DNA from 4 places in the Aliiroseovarius sp. genome. Region 4 is predicted to be linked to each of the others. Evidence: riboswitches for the same ligand, from Rfam matches in the RefSeq annotation. Region 4 holds a riboswitch; each other region holds the start of a gene.
The links. Region 4 has a riboswitch for cobalamin ahead of ACO07D_RS07415 (DUF1636 family protein). Riboswitches for the same ligand answer to the same signal wherever they lie in the genome.
Positions count from the first base shown of each region.

Region 1: another riboswitch for cobalamin. It lies ahead of ACO07D_RS14940 (DUF4198 domain-containing protein); the one in region 4 lies ahead of ACO07D_RS07415 (DUF1636 family protein).
Region 2: another riboswitch for cobalamin. It lies ahead of ACO07D_RS18615 (hypothetical protein); the one in region 4 lies ahead of ACO07D_RS07415 (DUF1636 family protein).
Region 3: another riboswitch for cobalamin. It lies ahead of ACO07D_RS04340 (DUF1636 family protein); the one in region 4 lies ahead of ACO07D_RS07415 (DUF1636 family protein).

Region 1 covers NZ_CBDDIE010000003.1:2,839,037-2,843,126, reverse strand. The annotation lists gene ACO07D_RS14950 (cobalt ABC transporter permease) at 1-476, opposite strand, end outside; gene cbiM (cobalt transporter CbiM) at 473-1,084, opposite strand; gene ACO07D_RS14940 (DUF4198 domain-containing protein) at 1,089-1,874, opposite strand; cobalamin riboswitch at 2,005-2,206, opposite strand; gene ACO07D_RS14935 (hypothetical protein) at 2,625-2,942, shown strand; gene ACO07D_RS14930 (GSCFA domain-containing protein) at 3,671-4,090, shown strand, end outside.
Region 2 covers NZ_CBDDIE010000003.1:3,558,032-3,562,121, reverse strand. The annotation lists gene ACO07D_RS18625 (beta-ketoacyl-[acyl-carrier-protein] synthase family protein) at 1-1,112, shown strand, start outside; gene ACO07D_RS18620 (invasion associated locus B family protein) at 1,205-1,855, opposite strand; cobalamin riboswitch at 2,046-2,281, shown strand; gene ACO07D_RS18615 (hypothetical protein) at 2,350-2,676, shown strand; gene ACO07D_RS18610 (helicase HerA-like domain-containing protein) at 3,066-4,090, shown strand, end outside.
Region 3 covers NZ_CBDDIE010000003.1:643,814-647,903, reverse strand. The annotation lists gene cobN (cobaltochelatase subunit CobN) at 1-307, opposite strand, end outside; gene cobW (cobalamin biosynthesis protein CobW) at 314-1,348, opposite strand; gene ACO07D_RS04340 (DUF1636 family protein) at 1,345-1,755, opposite strand; cobalamin riboswitch at 1,858-2,083, opposite strand; gene ACO07D_RS04335 (NnrS family protein) at 2,139-3,293, shown strand; gene cobO (cob(I)yrinic acid a,c-diamide adenosyltransferase) at 3,384-3,992, shown strand.
Region 4 covers NZ_CBDDIE010000003.1:1,246,434-1,250,523, forward strand. The annotation lists gene ACO07D_RS07400 (FecCD family ABC transporter permease) at 1-64, opposite strand, end outside; gene ACO07D_RS07405 (ABC transporter substrate-binding protein) at 90-1,034, opposite strand; gene ACO07D_RS07410 (ABC transporter ATP-binding protein) at 1,049-1,828, opposite strand; gene ACO07D_RS07415 (DUF1636 family protein) at 1,821-2,192, opposite strand; cobalamin riboswitch at 2,294-2,509, opposite strand; gene ACO07D_RS07420 (class I adenylate-forming enzyme family protein) at 3,223-4,090, shown strand, end outside.

The sequences.
Region 1 (4,090 bases), 1.6 Mb from region 4:
GGGCGGATTTCATCGCGAACAACCTCGGCAATGATCAGGCGTTCCTCGTCTGACAGCGAGGCGATGGTGACCCCTGCCCCGGTTGCAGCGGGCGCGATGATTTCGGCGACCTCGACCTCAACGGCGGCGACGCCCATGATCTTGGCGACCTCATCGGCGGGCATGGTGACGTCAGCCACGTGCCCTGCGCCCATGTCGGCGCGGAAGGTGTGGGCGACCGGCTGCGTCGGAGCATACAGGAAGAAACCGTCCTCATCCGTGACGGTCCGCCCGATCTCGGCCCCATCCGGGCCAAAGACGATGACCTCCTGCCCGACGGCCATATCGCCGTTGGAAAAACCCAACTCGCCTTCGATGACGTCGCCCGAGGGAAATACACTGGCGATGACCTTGTGCGCCAGGGCGGGCACAGGGGCGCAAATCACGGCACCGAACATGGCGCAGGCCAACGTGCAGATCAAAAGACGATGTTTCACGAGGACATCCTCCTTGCAAAGAGTTCGGGCTTGACCTTGCGCGCCAACAGAACCGCGAAACCGGTCAGCACGGCTTCAACCGCCATGACCGGGATATGCGCGAAGAACACCAGCTTGGCCGCTGGCAGGAATTCATCCCCCGACAGCGCCAGTGACACGGCCACCATACCGGTCGTGGCCGCAATGGCGAAGGCCCCGCCGACACTGCCCCAGATCGCACCCTGCACCTCGCTGCCGCGTCCGATCAACCTGCCGAAAAGCATTCCCGCCAGCACTGCGGGCAACGCGATGTTCAACGTGTTGACGCCAAGAACCGTCAGCCCGCCGAAGCCAAAGAACGCGGCCTGCAACAGCAGCCCCACGAACAGCGCTGGAAAGGCGGCCCAGCCGAGCAGAAGCCCGGCCAAGCCATTCATGATCAGATGCACCGATGAGGGCCCGACAGGCACGTGGATCAAGGATGCCACGAAGAAACTGGCGGACAGCACCCCTGCGGTGGGGATGCGGTCCAGGTCCAGAGATTTCAGCCCAAGCGCAATGCCACCAGCCGCGGCGACAGCGCCACCGATGACAACAGGATTGGACAGGGCCCCATCTACGATGTGCATGGAGTTATTCCAGATCCCAGGCGCGGATCCAGATCACGGCGTCCTGGCTCAGCTCCTTGCCTTCATGTTCGGTTGCGGGGCCCGAGCCCAGCGCGGCAAAGCCCCAATAGCCCGCCTTGGGCACACCGAAGCTGAAGTAGCCGTTGTCATCCGAGATCGCCACAACAGAGCCACCGGGGAGCGGCGAGGCGGTCGGCGCAGCGGCGCCGTTGCCGTCCATCTCGGGCGTTGCGGCCATGTATTCGATCTCGATCTCGGCGCCAGCCACCGGGTTGCCTTCGCTCAGAACGCGACCGGTAAAGGTCGAACCGGCGATGATGTTGTAAGGCTTGTTCAGCGGCAGGATTTCGGTTGCCAGACCCTGCGGCTGATCCCAGTCGGTCGGTAGCTCGTTGCGGTTCAGGTAGGTCTTGGTGATCTGCTGGATATAGATATCCTCGGATTCCTCATAATAGGGCGTGGGCACGGTCACGACCACGTAATCCCCCGACCGCTTGACCGGAACCGAACCGAGAAAGGCCGGGGCGGAGTTTTCCGGGCCCTCGAAAGTGGTTTCCTGCAGCGTGTCCATCAGGTCGATTTTCTCGCCATTGTGGATCACGTAGAACTCCTCGGGCTTCTCCAGCACCATCGCGTGACCCGCTTCGAACGGGTGCCAGAAGATCAGCTTGACCGGCACGTCGCCCGGGCGCTCGATCATCGTGTCTTCGGTGTATTCCAGCAGGAAATGCGCCTGTGCCATCATCGGCAGAGTCAGCGCGGCAGTTGCAGCCAAAAGCAACTTTTTCATGAACTTACGTCCCTCTATTGTCGTGCCAACCCCGGCACGCATTTCTGTGAGGCAACAGGACGAAGGAACAGCCCACATCCTTGGGCAGATGTTCCCGACGCACACCCCGTCGCCGATTGTCAGCACCCCTCCCAAGGGCGCATATCCGGCAGGTCTCCTGACTTGCGGGTCAAAGCGACGGTCTGGCCTTCCCGGGTTGACCCCAGTGGCGTGTTCAGCCGTGCTCACCGCTTACAGTTGCGGGGGCAGCTGCAGCCTAGGTGCGCAAGGCACCGCACTGCATTCCCTTTTGCTTTCGGGACGAATCCCGAAACCGGACTGCGAATCCAAATGGCAGAGTCTTGGAAACCGGTCAACGTTATTGTGTGCGCCCTTTGCACCACGAAAAGAAGACCCTTTGCAGCAAGCGGGGCTGCCGGACGCCCTGCCCAACGCCACGGGTCGATGGTCAGGTATCCATCGTGGCGGGCCGGAGGTGCTCCATGAACGGCCGGAGCGGCATCATCGCGCGGTATTCACGCGGGAAATTGGGGCGATGCCGGGGTTGCGCTCAAGTGATCTTCGAGCAGCGAAACCAATATTCCAGCCTTCAACGCCTCGGCAACATAGTCCCGAAACGTTTGGACCAGTCCCAGCCCCTGTTTGCCCAGATCGTTCGAGGCGGCAGCGTACTGGTTACAAGGCAGCCTTTGATATCCGCGGTGAACGCGCACTCTGCAGCCTCGAAGCTCCAGGGCGCGATGCGGTCGGATGATTGGAACCGGTATCGGATGCGGTTGTGCTCCAACAGGTCGCGCGGAGTCTGCGGCCTGCCCCTCAGCTTTACCGGGGGAAAGCGCAGGCAGCCCGCGCGACGTCGAAGATCCCACCATAAAGACCGCCGACATCCATGCCGCCGCCTTCCTGTCCGCTCTGGACGGGGTGGATGCCGTCCGCATCTCCGGCCTGGGCGTCTACGCACTCTCCGGCTACATGACCGCCGCGGTGGCGGATGACGCCGCCGACACCCTGCTTCCGGGGGCCAGCACGACGGATGAGAACAACATCAGGTATCAGGCGCCCTACTAGTCCGAGGTAGACCGGGGATTGATCGCGGCCCATGACAACAAGTTCTCGGTCGCCTCGTGGAAGCCCTGGCGATGGACGGCGTGAAGGCCGGGCAATAGGGCGGGGCACAGGGACCAACTTCTACCCACCTTGGTCCTGTCGGCCCAACCGGCTCCGATGGGCAACTTGGCCCGGCCACGGACGTCGAAAGTAAGGACAACGACGCGCTCAGCCATCTTGTGAGCGTCGTTCAACGGTAGCTGTTCTTGCTCCGAGGTCCAGGCGCCGGGCACCACCAAGGGGGCTGTTGGCTGCCGTCATGGCCCTCTGGCAGGTTAACCTTGCCCAATGGAGTGTCACCTTCGCATTCCAAACGCACGTTGCGAGTTTGGGTATCAACCCGCGGTGTTGCGGTCATCTGCACGGTGTCGATAGGCAGGGCTGTCAGGTACATGTCCCGCACCGAGGTTGGACCGTTTGGGTCGTGATGACGGCACTCGGCAGTTTTCTACGTGGCTCACAGATGCGTGCCCGGCCATTGTCCATACGGGTCCAGTGATCTTCGGCGGATGAGTTATGCGCAGACACACCGATCCAAGGCCAGCTGCCGCGCAGACCGAATGGTGCCACGCCCCATTTTCCCCGTACGCTTGATGGGCGCGCGGCGCGATGAGCAGGGCTTGCTTGACTTGTGGCCTCTTTCCCACGAGAATCGTTAAAAAAATTACGAACCTGTTCGAGCAGAGATCATGAGCACCAAGAATTCAGGGAACACCGGGGCAACGGTGTTCTCCGCGCAGCCGAAGACAGCATTCTGGCGCACCGGCGTGGCTGAACCCGGGGTGTACGGGTATGAAAACCTGTACAAATCCGGCTTCCAATTGCCCGCGAATGCGCGTTTTTCCACCTACGGGTCCTGTTTCGCACAGCATATCAGCCGCGCGCTTCAGGGGCGCGGGCAGCCCTGGGTGGACGCCGAGCCCGCCCCGTCCAACTTCCCCGAACATCTGGAAGCGCGGTTCAACTACAGCATCTTCTCGTCCCGGACTGCGAATATCTACACCGCGCGCGCCCTGGAATACTGGGTCTCTCTGGCCACCACGCCAGAGCTCGCCGATACGGTCGAACTGTGGGAAGAGGACGGCCGGTGGCGCGACAGCCTGCGTCCC
Region 2 (4,090 bases), 2.3 Mb from region 4:
CCGAGCTGGAGTTTCAGGACGTCGACCGCCTGTCGATCCGCATCGGCGGGCAGGTCAAGGGCTATGACGCCGAAGCGCAGTTCAATCGCCAGCAGATCGCGCTTTATGACCGGTTCACCCAATTCACCCTTGTGGCCGCGCGCGAGGCGATCGGGCAGGCGGGGTTGAGCTTTTCCGGTGACCTGGCCACGCGGTCCGGCGTGGTGCTGGGCACTTCTGGCGGCGGCATGAACACGCTGGATGAGAACTACCGGTCTGTCTACGAGGACGGCAAGAACCGCGTGCACCCCTTCGTTGTGCCCAAGCTGATGAACAATGCGGCGGCCAGCCACGTGTCGATGGAATACAACCTCAAGGGGCCGAGCTTTACCGTCGCCACCGCCTGTGCCAGCTCGAACCACGCGATGGGTCAGGCGATGCAGATGATCCGTCACGGCGGCGCCGATGTGATGATCACCGGCGGGTCCGAGGCGATGCTGTGTTTCGGCGGGATCAAGGCCTGGGAAGGGCTGCGCGTCATGTCGCGCGATGCCTGCCGCCCGTTTTCTGCGAACCGCAACGGCATGGTCCAGGGCGAGGGCGCGGCAATCTTCGTCTTCGAGGAATACGAACATGCCCGCAAGCGCGGCGCCGAGATCCTGGCCGAGGTGGTGGGCTTCGCGATGAGCTCGGATGCGTCCGACATTGTCATGCCCTCGAAACAGGGCGCGGCGCGCGCGATCCGGGGCGCGATGCAGGACGGGGCGTTGAACCCGGAAGATATCTGTTATGTCAACGCTCATGGTACCGGTACGGCGGCCAATGACAAGACCGAATGTGCGGCTGTGGCCGATGCCTTCGGGCATCACGCGGATGACCTGATGATCAGCTCGACCAAGTCGATGCATGGTCACCTGATTGGCGGCACCGGCGCGGTGGAACTGCTGGCCTGTATCATGGCCCTGCGCGAAGGGGTGATCGCCCCCACGATCGGCTATGAGGAGCCGGACCCGGAGTGTGCGCTGGATGTGGTGCCCAACGTGGCGCGCCAGATGGAATGCGAGGCGGTACTGTCCAATGCCTTCGCCTTTGGCGGGCTGAACGCGGTGTTGGCCTTGCGAAAGGTGGCGTGAGGGACGCTTTCCCCGTTGTGGTCCATTAAAAGGGATCCAATAAAAAAACGCCGCCCCGAGGGCGGCGTTTTCGTGTCTGGGCCTGTGGCGGCTTATTGCTGCGGCAGAACCGGCGGCTGCAGCGAGTCAAAGGCGGCGGTGAAGCCGGTCAGCGAGATCGGCAGCTGCACGCGCTGGTCCGGTGCGACGGCGGGCACGATAGTGGCGGTCGCCACGCTACCGGCCTTCATTGCCGCGATATCCGCGGGGCCAAAACCCAGCTGAACCAGGCAGCCCTGTGCGGTGCAGACGCGGAAGGCGTATTCCTTGCCACCGCCACTGTCCACGGCAATGGTCAGCTTTTCGGTCAGCAGTGTTTCCAGGGGGGCAACAAAGGTGGCCCCGGCCAGGGCCTGGCTGCCCTCGGGCAGGCGCACGATGTTGATCTCGGCGACTGGCGTTCCGTCCGCGTCCTTCAGCAGCTGATACATCTGACACGGATCGTCGCCGCCCGGGTTGTGGGCGCAGCGGCGCTCCCAATCGCCATGAACCTCGGCGACATAAATCTGGCCGGGCTGGCGTTCCGCATCGGTGCCCATGTCCAGACCGGTCACACCGGCGTCGGCTTCGGCCTCGGCCTCAGCTGCGGCGTCTTCACCTTCGGCCGGGGCGGCCTCGCCGCTGTCCTGTGCCCAGCCGGTCGAAGCGGTGCTCAGCGCAAACAGTGCGGCCAGGGTAAGCGGTTTCAACAGATCTGCCTTCATGTGCAATGTCCTGTGTTTATCATGAACCTGTTCGGACGGATGCTTAACATGGCTGGAACAGGCTGTCAGGCGCAAAACGACTGCCTGACGCGCCATGGGGGAATTCCGCGTGTCCCCGGCCGTTCAGTGTTTGCTTGCCGCGTTCCGGACGGGAGGTGACGCAAATTCGCCTGACACCACGACCTGCCCGTGTTAGAGCGCAGAGGATGGTTTCGTTCGGCGCGCCCTGCGTGTCGGACGATCAGGGAACACGGTGCGGCGCCCACGATCCGTTCAACGGCGCCAATTCCGCGACTGCCCCCGCAACTGTAGGCGGCGAGCACCCCGGCATGACCACTGATCCGAGGCTTTCGAGCAGAGGATCGGGAAGGGCCGGGCGAGCCATGACCCGCAAGTCAGGAGACCTGCCATCGCCTGTAGACAACCCGGGCGGGGTGCCCCGGCGTGGATGATCCGTCCGCCCGTAAACCCCGTTTCAACGCGCGGAGGGCGACATGACCCGGAAAGACGAAACGATCATCTGCACCACCTGTCCGATCACAGGCGGGGCCTGCCTGCAGGGCCATGCTCTGTTGACACGATTGAGCGCTGCCATCGGTGCGGCGGGCGACACGCTGGACGAGGAATTCGAAATCTCCGGCGCGGCGGATGTGGCGGGCTGCGGGCGGCCCTGCCGCCTGGCTTGGCGCGCCACGCGGGACGAGGCCTGGCTGGCCGGGGATGTGGATGCGGACCTGTCCGAGGACGAGGTTTGGGCGGCGGCCAAGGCCGGGCGCGGCTTGGTCATTGCCACCCGTCAGGTCGAGATGGCGCTGAGTTGACACAAAGGTTGGTCGCGCCGCCGCTGGCGCACCCACCTGCCGGGAACGATATTCCGGCCCCCATCATTTTCTTGGAAAAAGCACAAAGAAAAAGGGCCCTGGATGAGGGCCCTTTCCTGATTTTTCACTCCCTGCCGGACCGGCCGGCTTATATTGTGTCGGAACGCTATGACGTTTGGTCGCATCGGTCAACAGGGGAAAGTGGTTGTTTTTCAACATTTTCGAAAAAAAGCCGCGCCCGGGGGCGCGGCCAGTCTGACAGGGAGGAAGTCATCCGGGCGAAAGAGGACACTGCCCGGATGATTTCACCCTAGCGCAGAAGGGTTAATTTTGTATTTTCAACCCAGAAGTTTTCCACAGGAAGTAGAGGCGGGCTCATGGGCAGCGATATGGACGGGCGCATTTTCATTGGCGGCGGCGGGGCTGAATACGTTGAAAAACAAGGACTATTGCTGAAGTATGCCAACCGCCACGGGCTGATCGCGGGGGCTACCGGCACCGGCAAGACCGTCACTCTGCAGATCCTGGCCGAAGGCTTTGCTGCCCAGGGCGTGCCGGTTTTCCTGTCGGATGTGAAAGGGGACCTGTCGGGCCTGGCGGCCGCGGGCTCGGAGGGGTTCAAGCTGCATGACGCCTTCATGAAACGGGCGGGAACCATCGGCTTTGACGACTATAAGTATGGTGCCTTCCCGGTGACTTTCTGGGATCTCTATGGCGACCAGGGGCACCCGATCCGCACCACCGTGTCCGAGATGGGGCCGCTGCTGCTGTCGCAGCTGCTGGAACTGACCGAGGCGCAGGAAGGTGTGCTGAATATCGCCTTCCGCGTGGCGGATGAACAGGGGCTGCCTCTGCTGGACCTGAAGGACCTGCAGGCGCTGTTGGTCTGGGTTGGGCAGAACTCCAAGGACCTCAGCCTACGCTACGGCAATGTCTCCGCCAGCTCGGTTGGGGCGATCCAGCGGGCATTGCTGGTGCTGGAAAACCAGGGCGGCGCGCGGCTGTTCGGTGAACCGGCGCTGGAACTCAGCGACATCATGCGCACGGATACAGACGGGCGCGGGCGGATCTCGATCCTGGCGGCGGACAAGCTGATGGGCTCGCCGAAGCTTTACGCGACCTTCCTTCTGTGGCTGTTGTCGGAACTGTTCGAGGAACTGCCCGAGGTCGGGGATCCCGACAAGCCCAAGCTGGTCTTCTTCTTTGACGAGGCGCATCTGCTGTTCGATGACGCGCCCAAGGCGCTGCTGGACAAGGTGGAACAGGTGGCGCGGCTCATCCGGTCCAAGGGCGTGGGCGTCTATTTCTGCACCCAGAACCCGGCCGATGTGCCCGAGGATATCCTGGGTCAGCTCGGCAACCGCATTCAGCATGCGCTCAGGGCCTTTACCGCCAAGGACCGCAAGGAGCTGCG
Region 3 (4,090 bases), 600 kb from region 4:
TCGCCAGCCCATAGGCCCAGTAGCTTTCCCCGCCGATCAGCCGAACCAGGATGGCCTTGGCGCCCACCAGGGTCTGTTCAGCGTAAGTGTCGACCGACAGGGGATGTTTCAGCGCCACCAGGTTGGCGAGACGCAGTGAAGGCAAGTTGCCATCCGCCCCCCCATTCGCCCTGTGCCATCCTGCCGCGAAAGCCCCCAGGTCACTGTCCGAGAAGGACAGCACGACCAGCTCCGCAGGGCTCTGACCGAGGTCCTGCGGGGTGTCGCTCTGATCGAGCCCGTGGCTTTCGCGGAAGACGACGTGCATCGGTGCTTAGGCCTCCAGCACAGAACGAATGGCGGCTTCGTTGATGTCGTGATGTTCGGCAATGACCACCAGCTGGGTGCGACGTTCCTGCGCCCCCCAAGGCTGGTCGAATTGCGCGCGGACCCGCGCGCCGACCGCCTGCACCAACATGCGCATCGGCTTGCCTTCGACGGCGACATAGCCCTTCACGCGCAGGATCTTCTGCTCGCGGGCCAGACGTTCGATATTGCCTTGCAGCGTTTCGGGATTGGCGACCTCGCCCAGGTCGATGACGATCGAGTCGAAATCGTCATGTTCGTGGTCGTGATGGCCGTCATGGTGGCTGGGACGCGCGTCGAGGTCATCTTCGGCGGCGGCTTCCAGCCCCAGCACGACACGCGGGTCGACCACGCCTTCGCTCATCGGGATGATCGGCAGCTCGCGCGGGGCTTCGGCCTCAATCACGGCACGGGCCTTGGCGAGGCCCTCTTCGCCCGCCAGGTCGGCTTTGGACAGAAGCACGATATCGGCGCAGGAGACCTGATCCTCGAACACCTCGGACAGGGGCGTTTCGTGGTCCAGGCTATCATCGGCCTCGCGCTGGGCCTGAACGGCATCAAGGTCGGGGGCGAATTGGCCCGAGGCGACGGCCTCGGCATCGGCCAGCGCGATCACGCCGTCCACGGTGATGCGCGACTTGATTGCGGGCCAGTCGAAGGCTTTCAGGAGCGGTTTCGGCAGCGCCAGGCCCGAGGTCTCGATCAGGATGTGATCGGGTTTTTCCGGCAGGGCCATCAGGGCTTCGATCGTGGGGATGAAATCATCGGCCACGGTGCAGCAGATGCAGCCGTTGGCCAGCTCCATGATGTTGTTTTCCGGGCAGTTCTCATCCGCGCAGCTCTTCAGGATGTCGCCATCCACGCCGGCGGTGCCGAATTCATTGACCAGAACCGCCAGGCGCTTGCCTTGGTTGTGGGTCATCAGGTGACGGATCAGCGTGGTCTTGCCGGAGCCGAGGAAGCCGGTGATCACGGTGACGGGGGTTTTCGACAGGTTGCTCATTCGGCGGCCTCCTTGGTGGATTTCTGCGGGGCTTGTGGGGGAATGCGGGCAATGGATTGCTTGCGGAAGATCTCGGGCCGTTCACGCCAGGGCACGACACCGTCGGTGGTGGCGGCATAGGCGGTCACGCCTTCAACGATGGCGGGTACATGGGTGTCCGGGTCCATGTCGCCGTAGATGTAGGTCCAGCGTTCAGCCCCGCCTTCGATCACCATGGAACAGCCGCGCGAGCAGGCGGACAGGCATTCGACAGGGCGGATGCGGACATGGTCGGGCAGGGCGCCGGATAGAGCATCATGCAGACGGGCCCCGGGGCGAGGGCCTTCGGCGTCAGTGGGGGCACCGGCGCGGCAGGTGGTGCAGACGGTGACGGTGACCTTGGCGTCAATTTCGGCCATGTCGTCCATTGTGCCTTCCCTTTCCAATCTGTGGCGAAAGGGGGCAGGCCAGCCAGGGAACCGGTCCGAGACCGCTGTTCCGACAAGCCGGTCGCGATACACCCCGTTCGCCCGTTACGTACAGTGCTGGCAGGTCTCCCGGCTTGCAGAGTTCGAAACGTGTGGACCCCGGGGGGTGTTGTTCCGATGGCCACCCACCTTCCCGACCCTGTGGGGCCAGTGGTCGGGTGACCTCTCTGTTCACGGTCGCGGGGGCGGCTGCGCCTCGGCCTGTGGTGGCCTGTCGCATTCCCTCTTCGCCTGCCTTACGACAGGAACCAGCTAGGCCAGATGTGGCCAAGTGCTTATTGTTGTCAAGCATCAAGGGGGTCGGATTGCTGCAGGAAAACGACATGTCGGGGCGTTACTGGCCGGGCCGGGGGGCTTTGGCCGCGAGTTACCGGATCATGTTCCCGTTGACGGCGATCTGGGCGGCGTTGTCGGTGGCAATCTGGCATGTCCTGCCGACGAGCCTGGACCAGGTTGCCGATCCCTATCTGTGGCATGTGCATGAGATGACATTCGGATTTGGCGCGGCGGCCCTGTTGGGGTACCTGCCATCGGCCTGCAGCAGCTGGACCGGGCGGGCGCCTGTGTCGGGTGCTGCGGTGGCTCTTCTGGCTGGGCTGTGGGGTGTGGCGCGCCTGTCTATGCTGATCTCGGACATGCTGCCTCTTGCCTGGCTCGCCAGTGCGAATGCCGCAGTGTTCTGGGCGCTGGCCCTGGTGCTGGCGCGTGAGGGGATTCGCGGCGCAACCGCCAAGATCTGGGCTTATGTCGGTTTTCTTTGTCTGGCCGGAGGCGCCTCTGGCACGGTGCTGGTCGGGTCAGTGCTGGGGGGCGGTTTCGACGCGGCGCCTCTGCTGGCGCCTCTGCTGTTTGCCGCCCTGCTGGTGGTGGTCGGCGGGCGTATGGTCTTCGGCTTTCTGAAGTCCGATGCCAGCCGACGCGGTCGGGCGGCCGGGAGGGACCTGCCGTTGCTTGGGTGGATCGGTGCCGCGGCGCTGGGGCTGGCAGCGGCTTTGCTGATCTGGGGCCGAGACGAACTGGCAGGGTTTGCGTTGTTGACCGCTGCCCTGTCCCAGGCCGTGCGCCTGCCCACATGGTCGCTTGGCCGGGCCCATAGGGAGCCCCTGTTGCTCATGTTGGCGCTTGGGTTCCTCTGGCTGCCACTGGGGTTGGGGCTGTGGGGCACGGCCCTGATCGGGGTGGACCTGGTCGCGTCCCCCAACGCGATCCATGCTATGATCATGGGGGCCATGTCATCGTTGATCATGGCTGTCGCCGCCCGCCCGGTGGCCCGGCGTGGCGCGCTGGGGCTGGAGGCCCGCCCCTGGATGCTGCCCGCCTTCGGGTGCCTTCAGGCGGCCATTGTGATGCGGGTGGCAGGTTGGCAGGACGCGGCCGTCCTGGCCTGGAGCTTGGCTTGGCTGCTGTTCTTGGCAGGTCTGCTTACCCGCTGTCACGATCCGGTGCCGCGCCCGATTTTCAGCGGATCGCGTCGGTGAAAGCCGCGCGATTGGTCGGTGGCAGCATTGACAGTGTGCGCGCGCTGCGCTTCTACTCCGTTTCCGACCAGACAGGACACGAGGCCGCCCATGACCGACGATAACGCCCGCCACGCTGCAAAGATGGCCAAGAAAAAGGCCGCACGCGACCGCATGATGGAAACCAAGACCGGCGAGAAGGGGTTGGTGATCGTGCACACTGGTCCCGGCAAGGGCAAGTCGAGCTCGGGCTTCGGCATGATCCTGCGCTGTATCGCCCACGGCATGCCCTCGGCGGTGGTGCAGTTCATCAAGGGCGGCTGGCAGACCGGTGAACGGACCCTGATCGAAGAAAATTTCTCGGACCTTTGCCAGTTCCATGCGATGGGCGAGGGTTTTACCTGGGAGACCCAGGACAAGTCGCGTGACATTGCCGCCGCCAAGGCCGGGTGGGAAAAGGCCAAGGAGATGATCCTGACGCCTGAGATCCAGATGGTTCTGCTGGACGAGATCAACATCGCGCTGCGGTACGATTATCTGGACATTGCCGAGGTCGTCGCCTTCCTGCGCGACGAGAAACCCGAGATGACCCATGTGATCCTGACCGGGCGCAACGCCAAGGAAGAGCTGATCGAGATCGCCGACCTGGTGACCGAGATGACCATGGTCAAACACCCGTTCCGCGATGGCATCAAGGCGCAGAAGGGCGTGGAGTTCTGATCCACGTCGCCCCGTTTCGTCGCGGGGTCCAGGTCGGCTGCCAGCCCTGGTCTGGAAAGGTGGTTGCGATGGGCAGAGGTCCTTGGCCACCTGCCGGG
Region 4 (4,090 bases):
TGGCGGTCGTGCCGTAGAGCACGGACAGAAGGATCAGGGCGACCAGAACGGCCGCCCCTCCCATCAGTATCAGGCCGAAACGACCCACTTCAGAACAGATCCGGGTGCATGGCTTTCGCTATGGCTTCGATCGCGTCGATATTCGCCGGGCCAGGGGTCAGCTCTTCGTAGCGCAGGCCGATCCAGCGCTCGTTTTTGACCGCGTCAATATGGGCCATGACCGGATGTTCCTGCAGGAACTTGAACGTGTCGGCGGCGCCATTGCCGGTCTGATAATCCAGCAGGACCAGGAACTCCGGGTTGGCGGCGGCGACGGCCTCCCACGAGGTGCGACCCCAGCTGGTGTCCATGTCATGGGTCACGTTGGTGCCCCCAGCCGCAGAGATCATCGCGTCGGGGATCGCGAACTTGCCCGAGGTAAAGGGCGCGTCCGCCGGGCCGTCCAGCAGGAAGACACGCGGCTTTTCGGCATCCGCCGTCTTGGCTTCGATCGCCGCCAGCTGCTCTTTCCAGCCGGAAACCAGCATCTCGGCCTTGTCGCTCACGTCCATGACCTCGCCCAGACGCAGCACGTCGCCAAACAGCAGGTCCATCGAGGCGACCGGGCGGCCTTCGTGCAGGTGCACGCAGCTTTCGGTCAGCACCATGGTCTGGATGCCGAAGGGGGCGAGCGTGTCCGGGGTCACGTCCCCGCCAGGTTTCATGCCGTAATACCAGCCAGCAAAGAACATGTCGGGCTCGGCGGCGACCAGGTTTTCCACCGTGGGGTATTTCGGCGCCAGCTCCGGGATGTCACCGCGCATGGCGTCGAAATCCGGGCTGGTCTTGTACCAGCCGGTAATGCCGGTCAGGCCGACGATCTTGTCTTGCAGACCCAGGGCAAAGGCCATGTCGGTCATGTTCATGTCATGCACGACAATGCGTTCGGGCGTCTTTTCGAACACCAGCGGCGCGCCGCAATTGTCCACCGTGACCTCGGCCGAGGCGGCCTGGGCCAGTCCCAGCAGCACGGCTGCGGGCAGGTACATCTTCATCCTCACTCACTCCTTCAGATGTGGATTTCTGTTTTTCGGATATCCAGCGTCGGGATCTGCCGGTCGCCATGGGGCAACAGCAGGTAATTGACGCCGAACGTGTCATGGACTGCCTGGGGGGTCAGAACCTCGGTAACCGAGCCGAACCCGGTCAGGCGGCTGTCCTTCATCAGGGCGACATGGGTCGCGAACTCCGGGATCATCACAAGGTCATGCACCACCATGATCACCGTCACCCCCAGCGCGGCCACCAGCGACAGCATGCGTCCCTTGGCATCGGGGTCGAGGTGGTTGGTCGGTTCATCCAGGAACAGGATCTGCGGCTTCTGTGCCAGGGCGCGGGCGATATGCGCCCGTTGACGTTCGCCACCCGACAAGCGGTCCATCGGCTTGTCGGCCAGCGCGGCAAGCCCGGTCAGGCCCAGGATGCGGTCCATGGCCTCGGCATGTTCAGTGGCAGAATGATCGGCCCAAATCGGCATTTGCCCCAAGGCCACGTACTCCCGCAGCTTCAACCGCCCATCCGGGGCCGAATGTTGGCTGACCAGGGCAATGCGGCGGGCCCGCTGCTCCAGCGGCATGTCACGCAGGCTCTGCCCTTCGATGGTCACGTCGCCCAGGGCGATTTCCTCGATCCCCGACAACAGGTTCAAAAGCGTGGTCTTGCCCGCCCCGTTTGGCCCGGCAATCGCCAGTCGAGCGCCGCGGGGCAGGTCGAACGAGACATCGCTGATCAGCCGGTCGCCGTTCAGCGCAAAATACTCCAGGTTATCGACACTCAAAAAATCATGCATGCGCCCACCCCCGCGACTTGTGCCCGGGCAGGCGGGCCAGGGTCTTGTCATAGAGCGCGCGCGGGCGCTCGGTTGCCGAGGTCCAACCGGTTTCATGCGCATCATATTGATGGGCGAACTCCGCAATGGCCGCGATATCCTCGTCCCCGGCGATGGGGCCGAACAGATAGGTGGCCTTGCCTGGCGCCTGAAAGCCGACGGCCACCGGGTGGTCGCATCCCGCCATGCAGTCAACCGGGCGGATGGTGAAGCCGGTTGGCAGTCGCGCTGTCAACGCAGCCCGCATTCGTGCCGCCGCAGTTGGCCCCGCACATGTCGTGCAGACCAACAAAGTGTGGTCTTGGTGATTATCTGTTTGGGACATGGTCGCCCCCGCTTGCCATCAAGCGCAGAACGAAGGTGCCCAGTTTGTCCTTACGCGAAAGACGTGTCATCCAGCCTCCTTCCAGAGCGCCCCGCTCCGGGTCAGTTTCAACTTGGATGGCAGGTCTCCTGACTTCGCGGGTCAAAGCTTGGTCGACCTTCCCGACCCCTTCGAGGTCAGTGGTATCTTCGACGTCGCTCACCGCTTACAGTTGCGGGGGCAGTCACGGAATTGGCGCCTGATGGCTACACCTCACCGTGTTCCCTTTTCATCCCGCGACCTTGGGTCTGGCGGGAACCATCAGCGCTACAGAAATCCGGCCTGCGGCAGTTTGTCAAGCATTGTGGACCTGCCAGCGCTGAAACACGCCGTAAAACGGGTGTTGTCCGGCCTTCGAGATATGTGCGGGCCTGGCAGGTCAACCGGGGGTGTCACTTCTACAGAATCACCTCACATCACGGGCGCCAGGTGGGCGGTCAGCAGCACGGCGATGATCATCAGTTCGACCAGCAGCGGCAGCAGCATGGACGGAGCCGGGGTCGGTGACATCCACCAGCACGATCTGAAAGATCTTGCGACCGGTTTCGGCCCGAGGCTGCTACTCTTGGCAATCGTGGCGAATGACCGCAGGCAGCCCAAAGCGGTCGTGACCGTCCTTCACCCAGGGCGGGAAGCGGTCTTTTGCTGCGATTAGCCTCAAGGTCAGCTAGGTGGACCGCAGCAGTCATTTGCCGGTTCCCCCATGAATACTGCCTTCATGGTCCAGGCAGCATCCCAGAAATGAGTTGAGCTTGGAGAGCTCAAGCCGACGCCGGCAATGCGATCAGCAAAACTCTGCAATCTGATCGATGCGAGCAAGTGAAGGAGCAAACGGGCAAAGGTGCGAGCCGTTGTACCGCAGTGCCTTGTTTACTCAGGTGCCAGCGTGTTTACTAATGTGATGGATCCGCGGCATCGGGTCGCCATTATAGCTACAGAACGGAATATAGCTTTGTCCGATGAGCTTTTCACAACCAGTAAATCAGACCTGTTGTCCGACGCCAGCGGACGTCTATCGCGCGCTGATGCCTTCGCGCGAGCCCGGGCCGTCGCTGATGCTCTTGAAGTTGCTGGCCTGAAACCGGGGGACAGGGTCGCGCTTCTTTGCCGTTCCCCCGCTGACGCCATCATCGGGTTCATTGCCACGCTGATGACGGAGTTCGTTGCGGTTCCCGTTCACCCGTCCTCTCCACCGGCCGCCACGGCAGGGCTGCTCGTCGCCAGCGGCGCGGCGGCGATGATCAGTGACCACGGGGACTTCGCCGACTTGACCGGCGCAGACACCATCGCGCACATAAGCTCCCGCCTCGATCCCGTGGCCTGCCATGCCCCGACACTGTCAGGCAGCGCGGACCAGATCGCCGCGTTGCTCTACACATCCGGTACCACCGGCGCCCCCAAGGGCGTAACCATCACGCTTGGCAATCTCCTTGCGATGACCGACCGGCTGGTGCACGACTTCTTCCGAGTCGATGACACGGACACGCTCCTATTGGCCGCGCCACTTGCGAATGTCTACGGAACCGCCCTTGTCGCAACGGCGCTGCGGGCCGGCGCCACCTTGTCGATACCTGCTGTACCGCGGCCGGACACGATCCTGGAGGCGATGCGCCGCGACAAGGTCACGTTCATGGCTGGCGTGCCGATGGTGGGCGGCATGATGCTCAAGGCCACCGGAGACACCAAGAACCCCTTGCCTGATCTGAAGCGGGTGCTTCTCGCGGGCACAAAGCTGGACCCCAACATGGCCAATGCGATTGCCCGGCGCTTTGATTGCGAAGTCATGACCGGTTACGCAATGACCGAAGCCGTTCCCCTGGCCATGATGCTGGATACAGCGCAGCTTGGCGGTGGGAATG